Regions from separate parts of the Kribbella sp. NPDC049227 genome, predicted to be linked through region 2. Evidence: predicted binding sites of a transcription regulator. Region 2 holds the regulator's gene; the other holds the start of a gene.
What was found. The regulator HrcA, encoded in region 2, represses chaperone genes, less so after heat shock. The targets are predictions, from matches to a motif close to TTGGCACTCGNNNNNNNCGAGTGCCAA.

Region 1: groL (chaperonin GroEL) is a predicted target of HrcA. The motif match lies at 7,103-7,129, and genes of this name have one in related genera.

Annotation. Positions count from the first base shown of each region.
Region 1 covers NZ_JBICST010000001.1:654,527-665,580, reverse strand. The annotation lists gene ACGFH6_RS03360 (lysoplasmalogenase family protein) at 1-110, shown strand, start outside; gene ACGFH6_RS03355 (glycerophosphodiester phosphodiesterase family protein) at 248-1,213, shown strand; gene ACGFH6_RS03350 (S8 family serine peptidase) at 1,262-4,882, opposite strand; gene ACGFH6_RS03345 (PspC domain-containing protein) at 5,052-5,384, opposite strand; gene ACGFH6_RS03340 (MmcQ/YjbR family DNA-binding protein) at 5,543-5,878, shown strand; gene ACGFH6_RS03335 (DsbA family protein) at 5,875-6,453, opposite strand; gene ACGFH6_RS03330 (GNAT family N-acetyltransferase) at 6,471-7,079, opposite strand; gene groL (chaperonin GroEL) at 7,312-8,937, shown strand; gene ACGFH6_RS03320 (glycoside hydrolase family 6 protein) at 9,137-10,123, opposite strand; gene ACGFH6_RS03315 (ribonuclease domain-containing protein) at 10,197-10,367, opposite strand; gene ACGFH6_RS03310 (hypothetical protein) at 10,286-10,612, opposite strand; gene ACGFH6_RS03305 (GNAT family N-acetyltransferase) at 10,827-11,054, shown strand, end outside.
Region 2 covers NZ_JBICST010000007.1:541,667-552,720, forward strand. The annotation lists gene ACGFH6_RS32140 (DUF3376 domain-containing protein) at 61-2,643, shown strand; gene ACGFH6_RS32145 (DUF3097 domain-containing protein) at 2,618-3,442, opposite strand; gene ACGFH6_RS32150 (NCS1 family nucleobase:cation symporter-1) at 3,468-5,003, opposite strand; gene ACGFH6_RS32155 (MBL fold metallo-hydrolase) at 5,119-5,889, opposite strand; gene ACGFH6_RS32160 (ThuA domain-containing protein) at 6,044-6,685, shown strand; gene ACGFH6_RS32165 (Gfo/Idh/MocA family protein) at 6,670-7,773, shown strand; gene hrcA (heat-inducible transcriptional repressor HrcA) at 7,894-8,916, shown strand; gene dnaJ (molecular chaperone DnaJ) at 8,945-10,087, shown strand; gene ACGFH6_RS32180 (16S rRNA (uracil(1498)-N(3))-methyltransferase) at 10,284-11,000, shown strand.

The DNA of each region.
Region 1 (11,054 bases), on a different contig from region 2:
TGCCAGGCATGGCGGCGTTCGGCGTCGCACATGTCTGCTACATCGTGCTGTTCACCCGCCGTACGACGCACCGGTCGCCTGTCGTGCTTGCGGCGTACAGCGTCTTCTGAGCCGGTGGTCCAGCACTAGCCCGCCGAAGTGGTGACGGTCGGTACAGTTTTCGTATCTGCCCGCGCATCAAAAGACCTTCACCTTGCGTTGGGCAACGAGTTCCCGACGGGCCATGTCCGCCGCCTGTCCTGGATTCATGCTGGTGATCGCGCATCGGGGAGCGAGTGGCTACCGCCCGGAACACACGCCGGCGGCGTACCGTCTGGCCGCGGCCCAAGGGGCCGACTATCTGGAACCCGACCTGGTCGCCACTCTCGACGGCGTCCTGGTCTGCCGGCACGAGAACGAGATCTCCGGTACGACGGACGTCGCGGACCACCCGGTGTTCGCGGACCGGAGGATCACCAAGATCGTCGACGGGACCGCCGTCACCGGCTGGTTCGTGGAGGACTTCACCTACGACGAGCTGCGGACACTGCGGACGCGGGAGCGGATGCCCGGGCTGCGCGCGGCCAACACGGCGTACGACGGGCACGAGGAGATCCCCACGTTCGACGACGTGGTGGCGCTGGCCCGGGAGGAGTCGCTCCGGTACGGACGGCCGATCGGCGTGATCCCGGAGATCAAGCACCCGGCGTACTTCCGGCGGCTCGGACTGCCGCTGGAGGAGCTGCTGACCGAGCGGATCCTGGCCCTGCGGCTGCGCGACGACGAGATCATGGTGCAGTCCTTCGAGCCGACCAGTCTGCGGCGGTTGTCGGTGATGACCCGGGTGCCGCTGGTGCAGCTGGTGGATGCCGACGGTGCCCCGAACGACTTCCGCCGTACCGGCGACGGCCGCACCTTCGCGGACCTGATCGAGCCGGCCGGGCTGCGCGAGGTGTCGACGTACGCGCAGGTGCTGGCGCCGCACAAGGACCTGGTCATCCCGCGCACCGCGGCCGGCAACCTGGGTGAGCCGACCCGACTGGTCGACCAGTCGCACCGCGTCGGCCTGAACGTCCAGATCTGGACCTTCCGCGCCGAACGCCGCTTCCTCCCCACGGCCCTCGACCTCCCCGCCGAACTCTGCCGCTTCGCCGCCCTGGGCATCCAAGGCGTCTTCGCCGACCACCCCGACATAGCCACCGCCACCCTCAAACAGTCCGCCCTGAACGTGTAGAGGGGTGGCGGCAGGGTGGAGGGGGTCACCCTGCCGCCTGTTCGGGGGTTAGTGGAGGTTGTAGGAGTTGGTGAGGGTCTGGGTGATGGTGTTGTTGTCGGTGTCGGTGGAGTGGATGCGCAGGGAGACGGACTGGCCCTTGTGGGGGTGGGTGTAGGTGGCCTGGTAGCGGCCGTTGTGGAGGTTGCGGATCGAGGTGGGTTGCCAGGTGGCGCCCTCGTCGGTGGAGAACTCGACGGTCAGGGAGCGGATCGGACCTGCGGTGGCGCCGGGCTGGTGGCCGACCGACAGGTTGAGCGAGACGCGCTGACCGAGGCGTGCGGTGTTCGCGAGGTCGAGAGCGGTGTGGCCGGAGCGGGCGTCGGTGACGTCGGTGTAGTCGACGTCGAGCAGCGGTAGGACCTTGCTGCCCGCCGCGACGGTGGTCGAGCCGAACGTCCACTCGGTGTGGGCGTTGGTCGTCAGTCCGACGACACTCCGGTCGTTGGCCACGTCGGACACGAGCCGATAGCGGCTGGAGGTTGCCGGGACCGGCACGTTGCCGACCGTGAAGCCGCTGTTGTAGACCTCGGTGTCGTCGGCGTACAGCGTGGTGTTCACCGAGGTACCAGGCAGCGACCGCGCCCAGTTCCCGGCGGCGTCGGTGAACGGCGCGTAGTCGAAGTCGATGACGTCGCCCCGACGGTTGGTCGTGCCCTGGCTGTCGTTCCGGGCGCCGGCCGCGACCCCAGGCGAGTAGGGCGCCTTGAGGAACTCCAGATCGGCGTGCTCTCCCCGGCGGTACGTCGGGAACTCCCGCGGCCGGACCAGGGTCTTCTTGGCGTAGAACTCCCAGGCCGTCGTCGCCTTCACGTCCCGGTCGGCCGTCACGTACTGGGTCCGCGTGTAACCGGTCGTCGGAACCCAGTCCCCGACGGGCGACGTGGAACAGCCGCAGGACGCGTCCGAGTGCTGGTTCAGGACCCAGCCGGCCCCCGCTTCGCCGGTCCCGGAGGAGTAGATCCGGGTCGTGACCGTCGCCAGGTCGGACGAGCGGTAGGACAGATCGCGCCCGACCTGACCCTTCTCGACGAAGCTCACGTCGTAGGCGTACGGCGAACGCGGAGTCTGGGTCAGCTCCATCCACGCCCGCGGGCTGCGGGCCTCGGACCGCAACTCGAGACCGTCGGACCGCGACAGCGCCATCGTCACGACCCCGGGACCGTAGAGGTGCGGAACCAGGTCTGCGTTGTGCACGGGGTAGACGGCCACAGAGACGGCTCCGGCGTCGGTCAACTGCTGGACCACCTCATCGACCGACCGGTCTTCGGGCTGCTGGATCAGCGCCACCGCCCCCGCCACCTGCTTCGGTTGGGCGTCGGCGTCGACCAGCCGGTACCGGCGCTTCCCGTCGGTGAGGGGACCTCCGGCGTACGACGCACTCACCCGCCCTCCACCGGACCGCGCCTGCAACAGCGGCACGCCGGAGTCCCACGTCGTCATGACCGAGAAGCCCGCATCCGTGACCCGCTCGGTCGGCGACATGGACAGCCGCAGCGGCGTGCCCGTGGTCAGGTCGGTCGTCCACTCGTCGTAGATCGCGTGGGTGTCGCCCGGATCGCCCCGGTTCCACCGCACCGAGACGGAGTGCGGTGCCGACGGCTTCGGGGTCGTCAGAGTCATCGGCCGCGCAGTGCGGGCATCGAGCGTGACGGTGTAGTTCGGCGCGTGGGCGGACATCTTGGGCAGTCCGACGATACTGATCTCTGACGTCGTGTCGCCGGAGCCGTCCGGGGTGGTGATGAGGCCGAAGACGTTGTAGTTGCCCTCAGGCAGCCGCAGCGTCCACTCCTTCTGGTTCGGTGAGAACAGGAGATCCTCCGGGTAGTACCGTCCGTCGGACTCCTGGTACGGCGCGATGCGGGCCCGGCCGCTGGCCGGCTTGCCGTTCCGGTCGAGCAGACGGATGGTCACATCGACCGTGTCGTCCTGTTTGACGAAGCCGACGGTCGTTGCGAGCTCCACACCGGGACCGGTCGCGGTGACCCGTCCGCTGTAGTCGTCGGCCGCCAGTGCGGTCGCATCCAGCGTCAGCGTGACGTCGGCCGATGCGCCTGCCGCGATGGTGGTCGTGGCCGGTGTGACAGTCACGCCGGCCAGGTCGGCGGCCAGATCGAGGGTCACCGCAGTCTCTGAGTGGTTCTGATAGGTCAGGGTCTTCTGCTGCCGCAGTTGGTCGGCGCGGTAGGGCCGAGTGATGTGCCCGAAGCTCACCACGCCTTGGTCGACACTGATCTGCTGGGCGGTGGCACGAGCGACGTCGACCGCTCCTGCGCCGACGGTGAAGGCCGTGCTGCGCTCGACCGGATCGGCGCTGGAGGCAAGAGTTGCCTTGAGCAAGCCCGGCGACCACTCCGGGTGCTCCTGGTGAAGGACGGCAGCCGCACCGGCGGCGTACGCAGCAGAGGCAGAGGTGCTGGCAGCAGACGCGTACCCGCCACCCGGGTAGGCGCCGATGACGCCGAACGCCGGTGCGACGAGCTCAGGCTTGATGGCCCCGCGGTCCGCCATGACGCCGTGCCTCGCCTGGTCCCACCAGTTGCCACGGTTGGTGCCACCGACGGTGAGGGCGGCTGGAGCCGCGCCGGGTGCGACCACGTTCGTCGTACCTGGTTCGGCATAGCCTTTGGAGCTCGTCGGTACGACGAACAGGGCGTCGGACTGCCGGCCGAGGTCGTCGACCGCCTGGGTCAGCGGATCCTCGCCACGGGTGATGCTGCCGGCGATGTTGACGTCGATGACGTCAGCCCCCGAGTCCACCGCCCACTGCAACCCGGCGATGGCCCAGGACTCGTAGCCGGCACCGCTGTCGTCGAAGACCTTGCCGACCGCGAGGTGAGCGCCCGGGGCGGCACCGGCGTACTGTCCGTCGGACGCGGCGCCGCTGCCGGCGGCGAGCGACGCGGAGTGTGTGCCACTGCCGAACCGATCGGTGGTGTCGTTGCCGCCGGTGAAGTCGCGGGTCAGGTCGATCCGGCCGGCGAAGTCCGGGTGAGACGCGTCGATGCCGGTGTCCAGGACCGCGATCAGCGAACCCGTTCCGTCGTACGCGCCGGTGGTCTTCGTTGCGGCAGAGTCCTTGGTGCCTTTGGTGAGCTGCGTGCCGACCGGCCGCGTGCGGGCGTCCAGCCACACCTTCTCGACGTCGGGCCGCTTCTGGATGTCGGTGAGGAAGCCGGCCTTGGCGTCCTTCGGCTGGCTGACGGCCTTGAAGGTCGCGCCGGTGCGGTACGAGACAATCAGCGGAAGCGTGCTCCGGTCGTTGTCGCCGTACCCCTGGCGCACGAGGGCGCTGACGTTGAAGAGCCGCCGGTCGAGTCTGCCGGCGGCCATCAGGTCCAGCGCCGAGGCCGGCTCGACGTACACGTCGCCGTCCTGGAGATAGGTGTGGGTGCCGGCGTTGGAGCTGCCGGGCGCGGTGGCGACGACAGTGGCTTGCTGCTTGCCGTCTGCCAGGGTCTCCAGGCGTACGACGTCACCGGTCACGAGTGTGACCAGGTCAGTCCTGGTGACTGCGGCTGACTGTTCGTGCGCGGCGGTGGACGCGGCCGCGGCGCTGCCGGTTGCTGTCACTGGCGCGAGGGCCAGTGATCCGGCGAGGGCGAGGGCGGGAAGTAGTCGTGGGAGCACGCTTTGGAACGTAAGGAGCCCGGAGGGACACCGGCAATCGATCCGGCTGGCGAGAACTCGTCATGACGGGTGTCGGTCGCCGATGCAGGGCGGCAGGGTGACGGTGGTTGTGGTCACCCTGCCGCGCTGCGTCCGGGGGTGGCTGCGCCGGGGTACGGCGCAGGGGTGGTCACGCCGCCGGGGGCTTGCTGTTGTTGTCGTCGTAGATGCGGGAGGCGATGTCGGCCTCCGGGGAGCTGGGCTGGTTCACGGACTGCTGGACGTTCTGCCAGACCGCCTTGCCGTCGGCCTCGGGGATCACGATCCACGCGACCGCGTAGCCGAGCAGCGCGGTACCGCCGGTGATCACGGTCAGGCCGACGATGGCGAGACGGACCAGGGTCACGTCGATGTTGAAGTACTCCGCGAGTCCGCCGGAGACACCCGACAGCATCCGCTGGGACTGGGACCGGCGGAGGACCTTGCCGGAGAGGTTCTGGAACGGTGCGTTGGAGTTCGTCATGGCTCTACTCTCCCGCCCGGAGGCGGTCCGCCACATCAGGATCGGTACCGACCTGACCCCTGGCCTGACCCCGGTGTCCCTGATCCGGCGGCCCTTACCACTTTCGGCCCGGATCAGCAGACGTTCGGACTGTCGGTGGCCGCATTTACCGTCGGGGGATGGACGCGCAGACGGTGCTGAAGGTGATGCAGGGGTTGCCGGGGACCGAGGAGCACGAGGGCTGGGCCGGCCAACCGGCCTTCAAGGTCCGCAAGAAGGGTTTCGCCTACATGTCCGAGGACGAGAGCAGGCTGATGCTCAAGGCGCTCCGCGAGGAGCAGCAGGCGCTGGTCGCGGAGAGCCCAGAGGTCTACTCACCTTCCTGGGAGGGCGGCCGGTTCGCCTGGCTGGAGATCGACCTGGCCGCGGCTGACGCCGACGAGGTGCAGGAGTTGATCACCGAGGCCTGGCGCCTGACCGCACCGAAGTTCCTGGTCGCCCAACTCGAGTCCTAGGCCGCCAGCACTCCGGCCAGGTCCTTGAACCACTCCCGCGGCCGCAGACCGCTCACGGCCTGCCCGCCGACGATCCAGGTCGGCGTACCCATCACGCCGTACTCAGCGGCGCGCTGCTCCGACCGTGTCAGAGCGTCGTACGCCGTTCCGTCGGTGAGAGCTGCGCGGAGTCGGGCAGCGTCACCGCCGGCTGCCTCGGCCAGGGTGCTCAGCAGGTCCACGGACTCGATGTCGAGCTGCTCGGCGAAGTACGCGGCGAAGACCGAGGTGGCGAACCGCTCGGCGACCTCGGAGTCGACGCTGTTCAGCCACTCGAAGGCAGCCAGTGCAGTGCGGGTGTGCGGCATCCGGTCCGACCAGTGCAGTGGCAGACCGGCCTCCTCAGCCTGCTGGGCGAGGAAGTCGTACGTCGGTCCGACGCGCGGTCCGGCCGGTGTACCGCCCGGCGGGATCTCCGGGTGGATCCGCATGCCGTGCTCGACGACCTCGATCCCGTGCTCCCGTAGTACCCGGTTGCGGTCCTGCGCGACGTAACAGAAGGGACAGACGAAGTCGAACCAGTGCTCGACGGACATCTCAACTCCTCAAGTCTTCAATTATCTACGCCTCCCATAACACCGTGGACAGCGCGTTCAGTCCCGCCGAGGAGCTTGCGGACCAGGACCCACTGCGGGCTGGTGCGGCTGACCTCGGTGAAGCCGGCGTCCAGGAAGACCGACAGCGGGCCGCGGTACAGATCCGCCGACGGAGTGCGACCGGCCAGTGCGGTGTCGACCGCGCAGCCCTCCACGGACGGAGCGTCGTACTCGCGGGCCATGGCGACGGCACCGGCGGCCAGTTCACCCGCAACGCCCTTCCGGCGCTTCCCGACCGGTACGACGAAGCAGGTGATCACCCACGAGTCGGGGTGGTCGGTGCGCCAGTGGGGTGAGGCCAGGACCCGTGGGTACGACGTACGTGGGGCGACCGCGCACCAGCCGATCGGCGTATCGCCGTCGTACGCAAGGACTCCGGGTGGTCGCTCACCGTGACACACCTGGGAGCGCAAGGCCTGACGATTGTCGTCCGGGGTAGCGTCGGACCAGGCGCGGCCGCGGAGGCGGAAATATTGGCACAGGCAGCGCGACGGATCGCCGCGCTCACCCATCACCGCTGCCACGTCCCGCCACGAGTCCGGCCCCGCCGGTCGCACCTCCACCATGCGCTCACGGTAGCGAGGGCTGGCTTGCACTCGTTTGGGGCGAGTGCTAATACTTGGTTAGCACTCCATGGGTGAGAGTGATAAGACTCGTGCTCATGGAGTGGGACAGAAGACGGCCTCGATGAGGTGCTGGGACTGTGGCGGGACGTGACCGCCGCGCTGCCGGCGCCGTCCGTCGCGGGCATCCGGCCGGCTGAACCACCAAGACTCGACGCGGGAGGACTCGCGGAGAATGCCCAAGCTGATTTCTTTCAACGAAGAGGCGCGCCGCGGCCTCGAGCGGGGTATGAACACCCTCGCCGATGCCGTCAAGGTGACGCTTGGCCCGAAGGGCCGCAACGTCGTCCTGGAGAAGAAGTGGGGCGCCCCCACGATCACCAACGACGGTGTCTCCATCGCCAAGGAGATCGAGCTCGAGGACCCGTACGAGAAGATCGGGGCCGAGCTCGTCAAGGAAGTTGCCAAGAAGACCGACGACGTCGCGGGTGACGGCACTACCACCGCCACCGTGCTGGCTCAGGCTCTCGTCCGCGAGGGACTGCGCAACGTCGCCGCCGGCGCCAACCCGATGGGCCTGAAGAAGGGCATCGAGAAGGCGACCGAGGCGGTCAGCGAGCAGCTGCTCAAGCTGGCCAAGGACGTCGAGACCCGCGAGCAGATCGCGTCGACCGCGTCCATCTCGGCCGCTGACAACCAGGTCGGCCAGATCATCGCCGAGGCGATGGACAAGGTCGGCAAGGAAGGCGTCATCACCGTCGAGGAGAGCAACACCTTCGGCCTCGAGCTCGAGCTCACCGAGGGCATGCGCTTCGACAAGGGCTACATCTCGCCGTACTTCGTGACTGACACGGAGCGGATGGAAGCGGTCCTCGACGACCCGTACATCCTGATCGTCAACAGCAAGATCTCGAGCATCAAGGACCTGGTCCCGGTGCTGGAGAAGGTCATGCAGACCGGCAAGTCCCTGGCCATCATCGCCGAGGACATCGAGGGCGAGGCCCTGGCCACCCTGGTCGTCAACAAGATCAAGGGCACCTTCAAGGCCGTCGCCGTCAAGGCGCCGGGCTTCGGTGACCGCCGCAAGGCCATGCTGGTCGACATCGCCGTGCTCACCGGCGGCGAGGTCATCTCCGAGGAGGTCGGCCTCAAGCTCGACTCCGTCGACCTGGAGCTGCTCGGCCAGGCCCGCAAGATCGTCGTCACCAAGGACGAGACGACCATCGTCGAGGGCGAGGGTGACGCCGACCAGATCTCCGGCCGGGTGAACCAGATCCGCGCCGAGATCGAGAAGTCGGACTCCGACTACGACCGCGAGAAGCTGCAGGAGCGGCTGGCCAAGCTGGCCGGTGGCGTTGCGGTGATCAAGGTCGGCGCGGCCACCGAGGTCGAGCTGAAGGAGCGCAAGCACCGCATCGAGGACGCCGTTCGCAACGCGAAGGCGGCCGTCGAGGAGGGCATCGTCGCCGGTGGTGGCGTGGCTCTGCTGCAGGCGTCCGTGGCGGCGTTCGAGAAGCTGGAGCTCGAGGGTGACGAGGCGACCGGAGCGCAGATCGTGCGCCACGCCGTCGAGGCCCCGCTGAAGCAGATCGCGATCAACGCCGGCCTCGAGGGCGGCGTCGTGGTGGAGAAGGTCCGCAACCTCCCGACCGGACACGGCCTGAACGCCGCGACCGGCGAGTATGTCGACCTGATCGCGACCGGCATCATCGACCCGGCCAAGGTGACCCGCTCGGCGCTGCAGAACGCGGCGTCGATCGCGGCCCTGTTCCTCACCACCGAGGCCGTCATCGCCGACAAGCCGGAGAAGGCCTCGGCCGCTCCGGGTGGCGCGCCCGACATGGGCGGCATGGACTTCTGAGCTAGGAAGTCCGACAGCACACAGCAGGACAAAAGCGGTCCCGGGTCCCCACCCGGGACCGCTTTCCGTTGTAGGTGGGGGTTGTGGGTGCGGTGAAGTCCGACAGCGCAAGGCGGGACAGGTCCCGGGTTCCGACCCGGGGCCGCTTTCTGTTGTGGGTGTGGTGAAAGTCAGGCAGTAGGGGACCGGTGGTGTTTGGTTAGGTGGCGGTGATTAGGTGGGTGGCGAGGGTGGGGGAGAAGGTGCCGAGGGGGACGGTTGGGGTGAGCCCGCAGAGGCCGTCGGAAGTGCCGGGCGTGGTGAGCCAGAGCAGCAGGTCGGCGGGTGTGCGGGTGGTGGGGGCGGACTCGTCTGGTGCGGCGCCAACCTGCGTCGGCGCGCCCAGCTTCCGGCCCGCGGGGTTGCACCAGGTGCCGTTGGAGCCGTTGCCGTTGCGGCTGGTGTCGATGACGAACTCACCGGCGCCGCCGAGCGCCGCCTTGATCGCGGTGCCCCTCGCAGCGGATTCCTCGGTCGTGTAGTAGTTCGACGTGTTCAGCGCGAAGCCGCGAAGCTTGCCGATGTCGACCAGCCGCAGCCGCCGTGCCATCTCCTTGGTCTCGAGCGTGGTCGCCGTACCGGCGTCCATGTAGGCCCAGGTGTTCGGGTTCGTCGTCGCGAACTGGTTGGCGGCGTACTTGAGCAGCGCGATCCGCGCCGGCCGGTCCTTCGCCGGCAGGCAGTCGAGCCGTGCCAGCGCATCCGGCTCGATCACCACGATCGCCGGCCGGGCGCCGATCCCGTCGGAGAACTGGCTGATCCAGGTCCGGTACGCCGATGGCGACTCGGCCCCACCACTCCAGCGACCACCGCAGTCGCGGCCCGGGATGTTGCCCGCGACAAGCACCGGCAGCTTGTCCAGCTTGTCGGCAGCCGCGGTGTACGCCGTCACGGCCTGCTTGACATCACCGCTCGTACGACCGAACCACCGCGCACCCGCCTGATCCGCGATCTTGGTCTTGATCTCGGTCTCACCCGGGTGCCGCTGCACGTAGCGAGCCGCGCTGGAGTCCGGATCGACGTAGAAACCGCTGGTCAGCTTCAGTGGGTTGCCGGTCGCGATGGCCAGCCCGGGTGCGGGCCGGCCGCCGGCGACCAGTCCGACGGCGAGCAGGCCGATCACGACCACCCTGCGCAGGGTCGACATCGAGGATGAGTCCTTCCGTCAGGGGCGGACTGGTTACTCAACGTGTCGACGACAGTACCGTCGGCGGTTGGGACTAGCTCTCTTCGTCGACCTCACAGAACGACGCGTAGTGGTCGGCGGTGTAGTAGACGTGCGCGGGGTCGGTGGTCGCGCCGCCGCCGATCAGCCGGCGCGCGCCGCGGTCGGGCGATCCAGGCGTCTTGACGGTGTACTCGTGGTAGTAGCCGGTCGACTCGTCCGGCAGGATGCCTTCCGGTTCTGGAACACGGTGCCGTCCTGGGGGTACGGGAACGGCCCACCGGAGTAGATGAGTTCGAGCGTGTCGGATGCCTGCGAAGGCAACGAACTGAGCGCACAGTCCGCAATGGCGGCCGCGGACTGCGTGGGTACGGCGTACGCCGTGGTCTGGGAGGGCGTCAGTACGGCGTACGCCGTGGAGCCGAGGGCGGTCGCGGTGACGAGGGTGAGGGCGGCGATGAGGGTTCTCATGCCCGGAGGCTTCCCTGCTCAGGCAACCGCGGTACATCCCACCTGTGAATAACAGCTGGACTATGACCCCCTCCAGGCTCTAGTGTCTGGCCCGGCGAGAGAGCATGACGGAGCGGAAGGAGCGGCCGATGAACACACTGACTTGTTTCCCGGCGCGACCGATCCGCTCGCACAGCTCGCACTGAGCGGAAGCGCGCCTCCTGCTGGAGGATCTGTGACCATCCGCACCATCGTCGAGGCCGACCTCGACACCATCCACGCTCTGATCGAGCAGAAGTCCGTCAACACCGTGACGGCCGAGCGCTACGGCGAGTACGTTGCCGGGGGCATGTATCGCGACGACTGGACCTGGGTCGCCGAGGAGAACGGCGAGATCCAGGCGCTCGCCATCTGGTGGGGCGCGCCCGACGAGGACCACCCGTTCAGCATCGACGGCCTGTAC
Region 2 (11,054 bases):
CCGCTGCGACGATTGTCGTATCGCGTCACGCCCGTGAGGTCCCCCAGGGAAAGGGAACGGATGACCGACCACGAGATCCGGATCGCGCTGGTCCTGAACGGCGGGGTCAGCCTGGCCGTCTGGATGGGTGGGGTGACCCACGAGCTGGATCTGATCCGGCGGGCGTCCGGCCCCAGCGGCGCGCCCGGTCCACAGCCGTACGACGAGGTCCTGGCCGAGCGCTGGCGTGAGCTGTGCCGGCGCGGCGACGAGAACCGGCGCGTGGTCGTCGACGTGATCGCGGGTACGAGCGCCGGCGGACTGAACGGTTCGTTGCTGGCGACAGCGATCTCGAACGGTTCGACCCTGGACCCCGACGGCGAGCACGGGCCGTGGCTGCGGCAGAAGTGGGTCGCGCTCGGTTCGCTCGAGGTCGGCAAGCTGGTGCCGTCAGCCGGCAAGAAATCCACCTCGGTGCTGGACGGCAAGTACTTCCTGCAGGAGCTCGACAGTCTGCTCAAGGGCGTCGTCGACGCGGGCGAGACGGAGGCCGAGGAGCCGGTCACGCTGTTCGTCACCGCGTCCGGGCTCGGCGTCCAGCAGTTCGAGGCCAAGGACGCCGCCGGGCAGCGTTTCGTCGTACCCGACCACCGGTACCTGTTCGCCTTCACCAGCGAGAACGCGGCGACGTACGACGGATCGACGCGGGCGTTCGCGGTCGCGGACAAGAACGGGCTGAACGACACCAAGCTGCTGGCGCGCGCGGCCCGCGCGTCGGCCTCGTTCCCGGCCGCGTTCGGCCCGGTGCTCGAGACCCCGAATCTGGCCGACTCACCGCCACGCGTGCAGCCCGCGACCGCGGAGTCGGGTGCCTGGCTGGTGGACGGCGGCGTACTGGACAACGCACCCTTCGGTCCGGTCCTCGATGTCGTGGCAAGGCGACCGGTCGCCGGACGCGCCAGCCGCTACGTGTTGTACGTCGTACCGTCGGCCGGGATCGGGAGTGCGTCGACGGCGTTGCCGGAGGCGAAGGAGCCGAGCTGGCGGGTGGCGGCGCTGTCCGCCGTGCAGTTCCCGCGTGAGGTCGACTTCCGGTCCGATGTGGAGCAGCTCGAGCGGTTGCTGCTGGAGGCGGACGCGTCCTGGTCCGACACCCAGCGGCTGTTCGATCGTTGCATGAAGCAACCAGTCGAGCGGGACCGGCTGCAGTCGGCGGCCAGGGCACTGCAGCCGACGTACTCGCGCGGCCGCGCCGCCGGCGGGGTCTGGGAGGCGGTGACGATCGCCAGTCACGACCAGTCGACCGTCCTCGACGCGGCGACCGCGCTGTCCGAGCAGGAGATCGACGAGATCCTCGGGACCGGCCACCCGTGGGTGCCCGATCCGGACGGCTCGACGGCTCCGCTGCAGAACGATGCCGAGGGCAATCCCAGTTGGCTGTGGGGGACAGGTGCGGCGGAGCGCGTCGTACGGCTGATCCTGCGCTCGCTGCGCAACCGGATCAGCGAGGCGCCGAAGGAGCAGCGGGCCGAGCTGGAGCGGCGGCTGAAGGCGGCCAGCGATGCTCTGCTGAAAACGCAGGCTGTGCGGGACGCACTCACCGAGCGGCTGACCGCCGCTGACCTCGACCTGAGCCCTGCCGGTGGCGCCGAGGCCGTCGCGGTCGGGCTGAAGGACATCTTCACCGACCTGCAGATCCAGCGGGCGCTGGGCGACACGTTCGCCGAGCTGATCGCGGTCGTCGGGCGGGACCTCGTCGAGACCGCCCTCGAGGTGGAGATCGTGTCGCGCTGTACGTCGGCGCGGACGCCGCAGCAGCGGAGTGCGCCGTTCCAGTTCCTCCGGCTCGGGCCGGACATCCCGCTGCCGCTGCTGGACGACCAGCCGGAAGGCTCGATTGCCAACAACCTCAAGGACCGCATCCTCTACGGGTCGCAGGTCGGGCACTTCGGCGCGTTCGGTGCGGCGGACTGGCGGCGGTGGGACTGGCTGATGGGCCGGCTGCACTGTGTCGCGCACCTGGGCGCGATGCTCGGCGCCGACGAGGACTGGATCCGCGAGACGCAACGGCAGGTCCTGAAAGCAGAGGAGTGGAAGGTCGAGGCGGTCGCCGAGCGCGTCCAGCGGCTGGCCCAGGACTTCCCGATGGGCGCGGGTCTCGGTGCGCTCACGACGATGCGCGACGAGCTGAACCAGTCGGACGAGGGCCGGGCGACCACGAAGGGCCTCGCGGACCGGATGGTCGACGTGTCCAGCGGACTCGGGCCGCAGGTCGGCGACTGGGTCAAGGCGATGGCGGGCCGCAAGGACAAGCCCGGTTCGTGGTTGTTGCAGTGCGCGCGCTGGTTCACCGAGCCGGCGCGGCAGTCGGTGTGGACCCGTCTGGTGCGCGGCGCCAAGGTGTCGCCGGCCAAGCGCCCGTTGGTCTTCGAGCAGTGGTTGCCGGTGGCGGGCATCGTGCTCGGCGTGGTGTTGCTGGTCGTCGCCGGGCTCGTCGAGCAGAGCGCCGTACGGATCATCGCGGCAGTGCTCGCCGGAGTGGTGCTGGCGGCGACCGCCGTGCTCGGTGCCGTGACCTGGTACGTCCGGCGTGCACGGAAGCGGATCCAGGCCTGGGTCGAACGGCGGATGCCGGAGATCAGTCCAGCGTCACGAAATCGATGAGCTCCTCGACCCGGCCGAGCAGCGCCGGGTCGAGATCGGCGAAGCTGGTCACCTTCGACAGGATGTGTTTCCAGGCCGCGGCGACATCGGCCTGATCCGTGGCCGGCCAGCCGAACGACTGCAGCACGCCCTTCTTCCAGTCCTGCCCGTGCGGGATCCGCGGCCAGGCCTTGATCCCGACCGACGACGGCTTGACCGCCTCCCAGATGTCGATGAACGGGTGCCCGACCACCAGCACGTGCCGGTTGGTCACCTGGGCCGCGATCTTCGACTCCTTGGACCCGTCGACCAGGTGGTCCACCAGGACGCCGAGCCGCCGGCCCGGACCGGGCTGGAAGCGGTTGACGATGCCGGGCAGGTCGTCGACACCTTCGAGGTACTCGACCACGACGCCTTCGATCCGCAGGTCGTCGCCCCACACCTTCTCGACCAGTTCGGCGTCGTGCCGTCCCTCGACGTAGATCCGGCTGGCCCGGGCCACCTTCGCCCGGACGTTGTCCACCGCAACCGAACCGGACGCGGTCCGCGTCTTCTTCGCCGGCCCGGCCTTCTTCGGCGGCTTCAGGCTGACCGGTTTGCCGTCCAGCCAGAACCCGGGCCCGAGCGGGTACGTCCGGATCTTCCCGAACCGGTCCTCGAGATCGACCACGCCGTGCTCCCAGCGCACGATCGCGCCGACGAACCCGGAGGTCGGCTCCTCGACGACCATGCCCTTCTCGATCTCGACCTCGACTGTCCGCCCGTTCTTGGGCTTGCGCCAGTCCCCACTCAGTACGTCGTTCCCATACCTGTCAGCCACCGCCCAACCGTATGTCGTCGTACTGCTAGAACGTGGGAGCGGCTTGGGTTGTGGTGGGTTGGCGGGACGGGGAAGCGACCGTGAACAGGAGATAGGTGAGGAAGCCGGCGACCAGGCCGACTGCCCACGAGTAGTCGTAGAGCGGCTTGAGGAAGGGGATCAGGCCGTCCTCCGGGAACGGGCCGGCGCCGGGGTTCGAGTACGCGCCGCCGACGGCGAGGACAGAACCGATGACGGTGGCGACGACCGCGCGCCAGTTCCAGCCGGCCGAGTACCAGTAGCGGCCGCCCGGTAGGTAGAGGTCGGCGAGGTGCAGGCTGGTGCGGTCGATCAGCCAGTACCCGGCGATCAGTACGCCGGCGACCGAGGCGAGCAGGCCGCCGTAGAAGGACAGCCAGACGAAGATGTAGATCGACGGATCGGAGATCAGCCGCCACGGCTGGATCACGACGCCGATCACGCCGGTGACCAGGCCGGCGGTCCGGAAGTTCAGCCAGCGCGGGACGGCGTTGGCGAAGTCGTACGACGGGCTGACCACGTTCGCCGCCACGTTGCACGACATCGTCGCCAGGATCGCCATCACCAGGCCGATCGTCACGACCACCGGGTTCTCGAAGCGGCGGGTCAACTCGACCGGGTCCCAGATCGCCGTGCCGTAGACCAGCACGGTGCCGGACGTCGTGATGATCGAGACGAGCGCGATGAACGACATCGTGGTCGGCAGGCCGATGATCTGGCCGACGACCTGCTGGCGCTGACCCTTACCGAACCGGGTGAAGTCAGGCATGTTCAGGCTGAGGGTCGCCCAGAACGCGATCATGCCCATCAGCGACGGCGCGAAGATCTTCCAGAAGTCGGCGTCCCAGCCGAGCTTCGACGGCTGGGACAGGATCGGGCCGAACCCGCCGGCCTTGACCAGGATCGCCACCATCAGCGCCAGGAACGCGACCGTGACGAGTGGCGCCGCCCAGTTCTCGAACCGCCGCAGTCCCTCGATGCCGCGCCAGATCAGCACCATCTGGATCACCCAGAAGAACGCGAAGCTGAGCCACATCGTCCACGGGTGCCCGCCGACCGCGGACGCCTCCGTCCAGCCGTTGCCGAACAGTTCGCCGACGATCACGAAGATCGCCTGGCCGCCGATCCAGGTCTGGATGCCGAACCAGCCGCACGCGATGAACGCGCGCAACAGGGCCGGGAAGTTCGCGCCGCGGACGCCGTAGAAGGCGCGCGCGAAGACCGGGAACGGGATGCCGTACTTCGTCCCGGCATGACTGTTCAGCAGCAGCGGGATCAGCACGATCAGGTTCCCCAGCGTGATCGTGATGAACGCCTGCAGCCAGTTCATCCCGAGCGCGACCAGACCCGCGGCCAGCAGGTAGCTGGGAATGTTGTGCGCCATCCCCATCCAGAGCGCCGCATAGTTGTACGTCGTCCAGTGCCGCTCGGGCAATCGGGTCGGCGCGAGCTCCGCGTTGGCGTACGGGCTGTCCGCGAGGACGGCGGGATCAGCCAGTTCGACTCTGCCGTCGGGATGAGTGGTCTGCTCGATCGTGGTCATGGTTACCACCCCATCCGGTCGTGGTTCGCGCCGCACTTCGCAACAAAGTGCGGCAAACCTGACCCGGTGTCAACGGACAACTACAACTTGACCGCCGACCCGCGCGCTTTCGGGATCAGCCCGGGCCGAGCAGGGGCAGCGTCGGGCGGCGCGGGGTGCCGAGTGCCTCGTAGCCGCGCTTGATCGCGTCCTGGAGTTTCTCGAGCGGCCACGGCCAGTCGTCGGTGTGGGCGAGCGCCTGCTCCAGTGGGGTCCCGCCGTGGTGGAGACCAGAGATGGTGTTGGCGACGGTGCCGAGGTCGCCGGCCTGGTCGCGCACGAACTCGGCGTCGACGACCGCGCCGTGACCCGGGACGACCTTCGACGAGCCGGACAGCATCCCGATCACCCGGTCGATCGTGTCCGGCCACTCCAGCGGGAACGAGTCCTCGCCGTACGACGGCGGCGCCGACTCCTCGATCAGATCGCCGACGAAGTACACGTCCACATCCGGCACCACGACCACCACGTCGCCGTCGGTGTGCGCGTTCCCCAGATGCAGCAACTCGACTCTGCGGTCGCCGAGATCGATCACCTTCGCCACCGCGAAGGTCTGCGCCGTCAGCTCGGCGGCCGTCGCGGCGTTCTCGTGGGCGATGACCTCGGCCTGGTCGAAGACGCTGTTCCCGGCGACGTGGTCGAAGTGCGCGTGGGTGTTGACGACCCAGCGCACCGGCTGGTCGGTCAGTTCGCGGATGTGCTCGCGCAGCTCCTGGGCCTGCTCGGTGGTGGCCCGGGTGTCGATCAGCACCGCACCTTGTTCTCCGACGACCACACCGACGTTGAGGTCCCATTCGTCGTACCGGCGGACCCAGCAGCGATCCCCGACCTCGGCCCACGTACTCATGCCGACGACCCTACTTGCTCGGCACCTTCCGCCGAGCAAGCCCTATCCAGGGGGCGGATCAAGACTTGAAGGCCGGTCGGGCGGCGCTTAGGGTCGCGGTGGCGGTTCGCAACGGTTCCGAACTCGGCAGCGAAACTTTCGAAGGGCGGTCGGCGTGACGACACGACGTGCACTGGTGGTCCGGGGCGGCTGGGAAGGGCACTCGCCGGTCGAGGCGACCGAGCTGTTCATCCCGTTCCTGGAAGGCAACGGTTACGAGGTGACCGTCTCGGACAGCACCGAGAGCTACCTCGACCTGGACGGCACCGACCTGGTGCTGCAGTGCGTCACGATGAGCGAGATCGACGCCGACCACTTCAAGGGCCTGGAGGCCGCGATCCGCCGCGGCACCGGGTTCGCCGGCTGGCACGGCGGCATCGTCGACTCGTTCCGGGCCAACGCCGACTACAGCTTCATCACCGGCGGGCAGTTCATCTCGCACCCGCACGGCTTCACCGACTACCGCGTCGACGTCGTCGCCGAACACCCGATCGTCGAGGGCATCACCCACTTCGACGTCCACACCGAGCAGTACTACGTGCACTACGACCCCACCAACACCGTGCTGGCCACCACCACCTTCCAGTCCCACCCGGACTACCCGTGGATCGAGGGTGCCGTGATGCCGGCCGTCTGGACCCGGACCTGGGGCGCGGGCAAGGTCTTCGTCTGCACCGTCGGGCACAAGCTGGACGACCTCGAAGTACCCGAGGTGCGGACCATCGTCGAGCGGGGGCTGCTGTGGGCGAGCAAGTGACGGGCATCGGCATCGTCGGTACGGGCGTCATCTCCGGCACCTATCTCGACCATCTGGCCAAGCTGCCCGGCGTCGATGTGGTCGCGGTCGCCGACCTGGACGTCAGCCGCGCGCAGGCGATCGCCGACGGTAACCCGGCCATACGCGCACTGTCCCCGGACGAGCTGTACGCCGCGGACGACGTCGAGATCGTGCTGAACCTGACCATCCCCGCCGCCCACGCGCCGGTGCACCAGGCCGCCCTCGAAGCCGGCAAGCACGTGTACGGCGAGAAGCCGCTGGCCGTGGACCGGGCCGAGGCGGAGCCGCTGCTCAAGTACGCCGCCGCGAACAACCTCCGCGTCGGCTGCGCGCCGGACACTGTGCTCGGCACTGGTACCCAGACCGCCCGGGCTGTCATCGACCGCGGCGACATCGGCGTACCGACGGCTGCCACGGCGTCGTTCGTGACGCCCGGGCACGAGCTGTGGCACCCGGCGCCGGAGTTCTACTACCAGCCCGGCGGCGGTCCGGTCCTCGACATGGGTCCGTACTACGTCACGAGCCTGGTCACCCTGCTCGGTCCGGTACGACGCGTCACCGCGCGGGCCGGTCAGTCGAAGCAGGAGCGGAAGATCCACACCGGTCCGCGAGCCGGCGAGACGTTCCCGGTCCAGGTGCCGACGCACGTGACCGGCGTACTGGAGCACGAGTCGGGTGCGCTGACCACGGTGCTGATGTCGTTCGACATCTGGGCCGCGCGGTTGCCGCGGATCGAGGTGCACGGGACCGAGGGCAGCCTGTCCGTGCCCGACCCGAACGGGTTCGACGGCAAGGTCGAGATCGCTACCGCCGCCAACCGCGACTGGGCCGAGGTCCCGGTCGCCGGTGGGTACGCCGGAGCCGGCCGGGGCGTCGGGGTCGCGGACATGGCCCGGGCCGTCCGCACAGGTCAGCCGCACCGGGCCGACGGTGCACTGGCCTACCACGTGCTCGACGTACTCGAGTCCCTGCTCGAAGCGGCAGCCCAGGACCAGCCAGTGGATGTCGCGAGCACAGTCACCCGGCCCGCCGCCGTACCGTTGGGAGCATCTCCCGAGCGTGGCTGAGACCCGTCCCACGCCGTTACGCGTCGGTGTGAGCTACTACGGCTCGGTAGACTGGCACTCGGTTCAGCTGAGTGCCAAGGGTCACTGAGTCGTACGGTCGAGGCGAGGGAGGTGGTGCGCGTGCTGGACGATCGCAAGCTGGATGTTCTCCGCGCCATCGTCGAGGACTACGTGGCGACCCACGAGCCGGTCGGCTCGAAGACGCTGGTGGACCGGCACAACCTCGGGGTGTCGCCGGCAACCGTGCGTAACGACATGGCTGCGCTGGAGGAGGAGGGGTACATCACCCAGCCGCACACCAGCGCCGGCCGGATCCCGACCGACGCGGGCTACCGGCTGTTCGTGGACAAGCTGAGCACGGTCAAGACGCTGTCGCCGGCGGAGAAGAAGGCGATCACCTCGTTCCTGGCCGGCGCGGTCGACCTGGACGACGTCGTACGCCGTACTGTCCGGCTGCTGGCCCAGATCACCCGCCAGGTGGCGATCGTGCAGTACCCGTCGCTCAACCGCTCCAGCGTCCGGCACATCGAGGTCGTCACGATGACCCCGCGCCGGCTGCTGCTGGTGCTGATCACCAGCACCGGGCGGGTCGAGCAGCGGATCGTCGAGCAGACGAACGACGTCGACGAGCAACTGATCGCCGACCTGCGCTCGCGGCTGAACACCGCGCTGTCCGGGCAGCGGCTGACCGATGCGACCACGTCCCTGGCCGCGGTCACCGACCTGTTCGCCCCGGCGGACCGGCCGCTGGTCGCGGCGATCGTGACGACGCTGCTGGAGACGTTCACCGACGAGGTCGGCGAGCAGCGGATCGCGGTCGGCGGCGCCGCCAACCTGACCCGGTACGGCGACGACTTCGAGCGGAACGTGAAGCCGGTGCTGGAGGCACTGGAGGAGCACGTCATTCTGCTCAAGCTGCTCGGCGAGGCCACCAACCCGCAGACCCTGACGGTCCGCATCGGGCACGAGAACCCGTACGAGGAACTGGCCACCACCTCGGTGGTCGCGACCGGCTACGGGTCCAAGTCGGAGGCGCTGGCCACGCTCGGCATCGTCGGCCCGACCCACATGGACTACCCCAGCACGATGGGCGCCGTACGGGCCGTCGCGCGCTACGTCAGCCAGATCCTGGCCGACTCATGACTATCGCCATCAACCCCTGGTCTGGAGTATGAGCACCGATTACTACGCCGTCCTGGGCGTCAGCCGCGACGCGACGCCGGACGAGATCAAGAAGGCGTACCGCAAGCTGGCACGCCAGTACCACCCGGACGTGAACGACTCCGAGGACGCCCACCACAAGTTCCAGGAGATCGGCCGCGCCTTCCAGGTGCTGAGCGACCCGCAGAAGCGGCAGATGCACGATCTCGGCGGTGACCCGTTCGCGACCGCGGGCGCCGGCCCGGGCGGCGCGGGCTTCGGCCAGGCCTTCACGTTCACCGACATCATGGACGCCTTCTTCGGCCAGACCGGCGGGGCCACCCGCGGGCCGCGGCCGCGGACCCGGCGCGGCCAGGACGCGCTGATCCCGCTGCGGATCGACCTGGCCGAGGCCGCGTTCGGCACCACCCGGGAGCTGAAGGTCGACACCGCCGTCCTGTGCCCGACCTGTTCGGGTTCCGGTGCGGCGGCCGGCTCCGAGCCGGTCACCTGCGAGATCTGCCACGGTCGCGGCGAGGTCACCCACACCCAGCGGTCGTTCCTCGGCGAGGTCCGCACCATGCGGCCGTGCCCGAACTGCCGCGGCTTCGGTACGACGATCCCGAACCCGTGCGTCGAGTGCGCCGGCGACGGCCGGGTCCGGTCCCGCCGGACCGTCACGGTCAAGATCCCCGGTGGCGTCGACAGCGGCACCCGGGTGCAGCTGTCCGGCCAGGGCGAGGTTGGCCCCGGCGGCGGCCCGGCCGGCGACCTGTACGTCGAGATCGAGGTCGAGCCGCACGACATCTTCACCCGCAACGGCGACGACCTGCACTGCACGGTGACGCTGCCGATGACGGCGGCCGCGCTCGGCACCACGATCGACCTGCCCACGCTGGAGGGCGAGACCACGCCGCTGGAGATCCGGCCCGGCACGCAGTCCGGGACGGCGATGACGCTGACGGCTCGTGGTGTCCCGCGGCTGCGGCACGCGGGTCGCGGCGACCTGATCGTCCAGGTCATCGTCGAGACCCCGACCAGGCTGGACGACTCCCAGGTCGACCTGCTCCGGCAGTTGGCCGAGGCTCGTGGCGAGGAGCGTCCCCAGGGTCAGGTCCAAGCCGCCCACAAGGGCGTCTTCGGCCGCCTCCGCGACGCCTTCGGCGCCCACTAGATGCCCACCCACCAACCCACACCGACGCCAGCACGGCAGGTGCGTGCAACACCTGCAACACCTGCGGCGCCGGATGGGTGGGTGCGTGCTACGGATGCGGCGGTGGGTGTTGGGTTGACCGGCCGTTCTGCCTTTCGTTACCCCGCGTGTTCGGCGCCGCAGGCGTCGGGCATGCGGTGAGGGATGTGGGGACCAGATGGGAGTCGCGGTCTTCTTCGCCGCGGAACTGGACGGCGACGAACTGACCCTGGACGGACCTGAGGGTCGGCACGCCGCCGTCGTACGGCGGATCGGGCCGGGGGAGCGGGTCCGGTTGACGGATGGCCGTGGAGCTTGGGCCGAAGGTCCGGTGACCGCGGCGTCGAAGACCGGGGTGACGGTTGCCGTTGACAACCGTGGGGTGGAGCCGGCGGCGTCGCCCCGGTTGGTGGTGGTGCAGGCGTTGCCGAAGGGCGAGCGGGCCGAGCTCGCGGTGGAGATGCTGACCGAGGTCGGGGTCGACGTGATCGTCCCGTGGAACGCGGAGCGGAGTCAGTTCCGCAGCAACCCCGAGCGGTCCGCGAAGACGTACGCGAAGTGGCAGGCCTGGGCGTTCGAAGCCAGCAAACAGTCCCGCCGCTCCTGGTTCGCCACCGTGGAGCCCATCGCGAGTACGCCGGACGTCGCGCGACTACTGTCCGCCTCGGCACTCCCCGTCGTACTGCATGAGGAAGCCAAGACGCCGCTCGCCTCGCTCGAGCTCCCGACCGAGGGCGATATCGTCATCGTCATCGGCCCGGAAGGCGGCATCGCCCCGGCCGAGCTGGCCACCTTCGCCGCCGAGCCGATCCGCCTCGGCGACACGGTCCTCCGCACCTCGACCGCCGGCGTGGCCGCAGCCGCGGCCCTCCTGTCCCGCTCCCGCTGGACCTAGCGACTGCTCCCGCCGATGGCGGGTTGTTTCATCGCTGGCGTCAAATGAACCGGT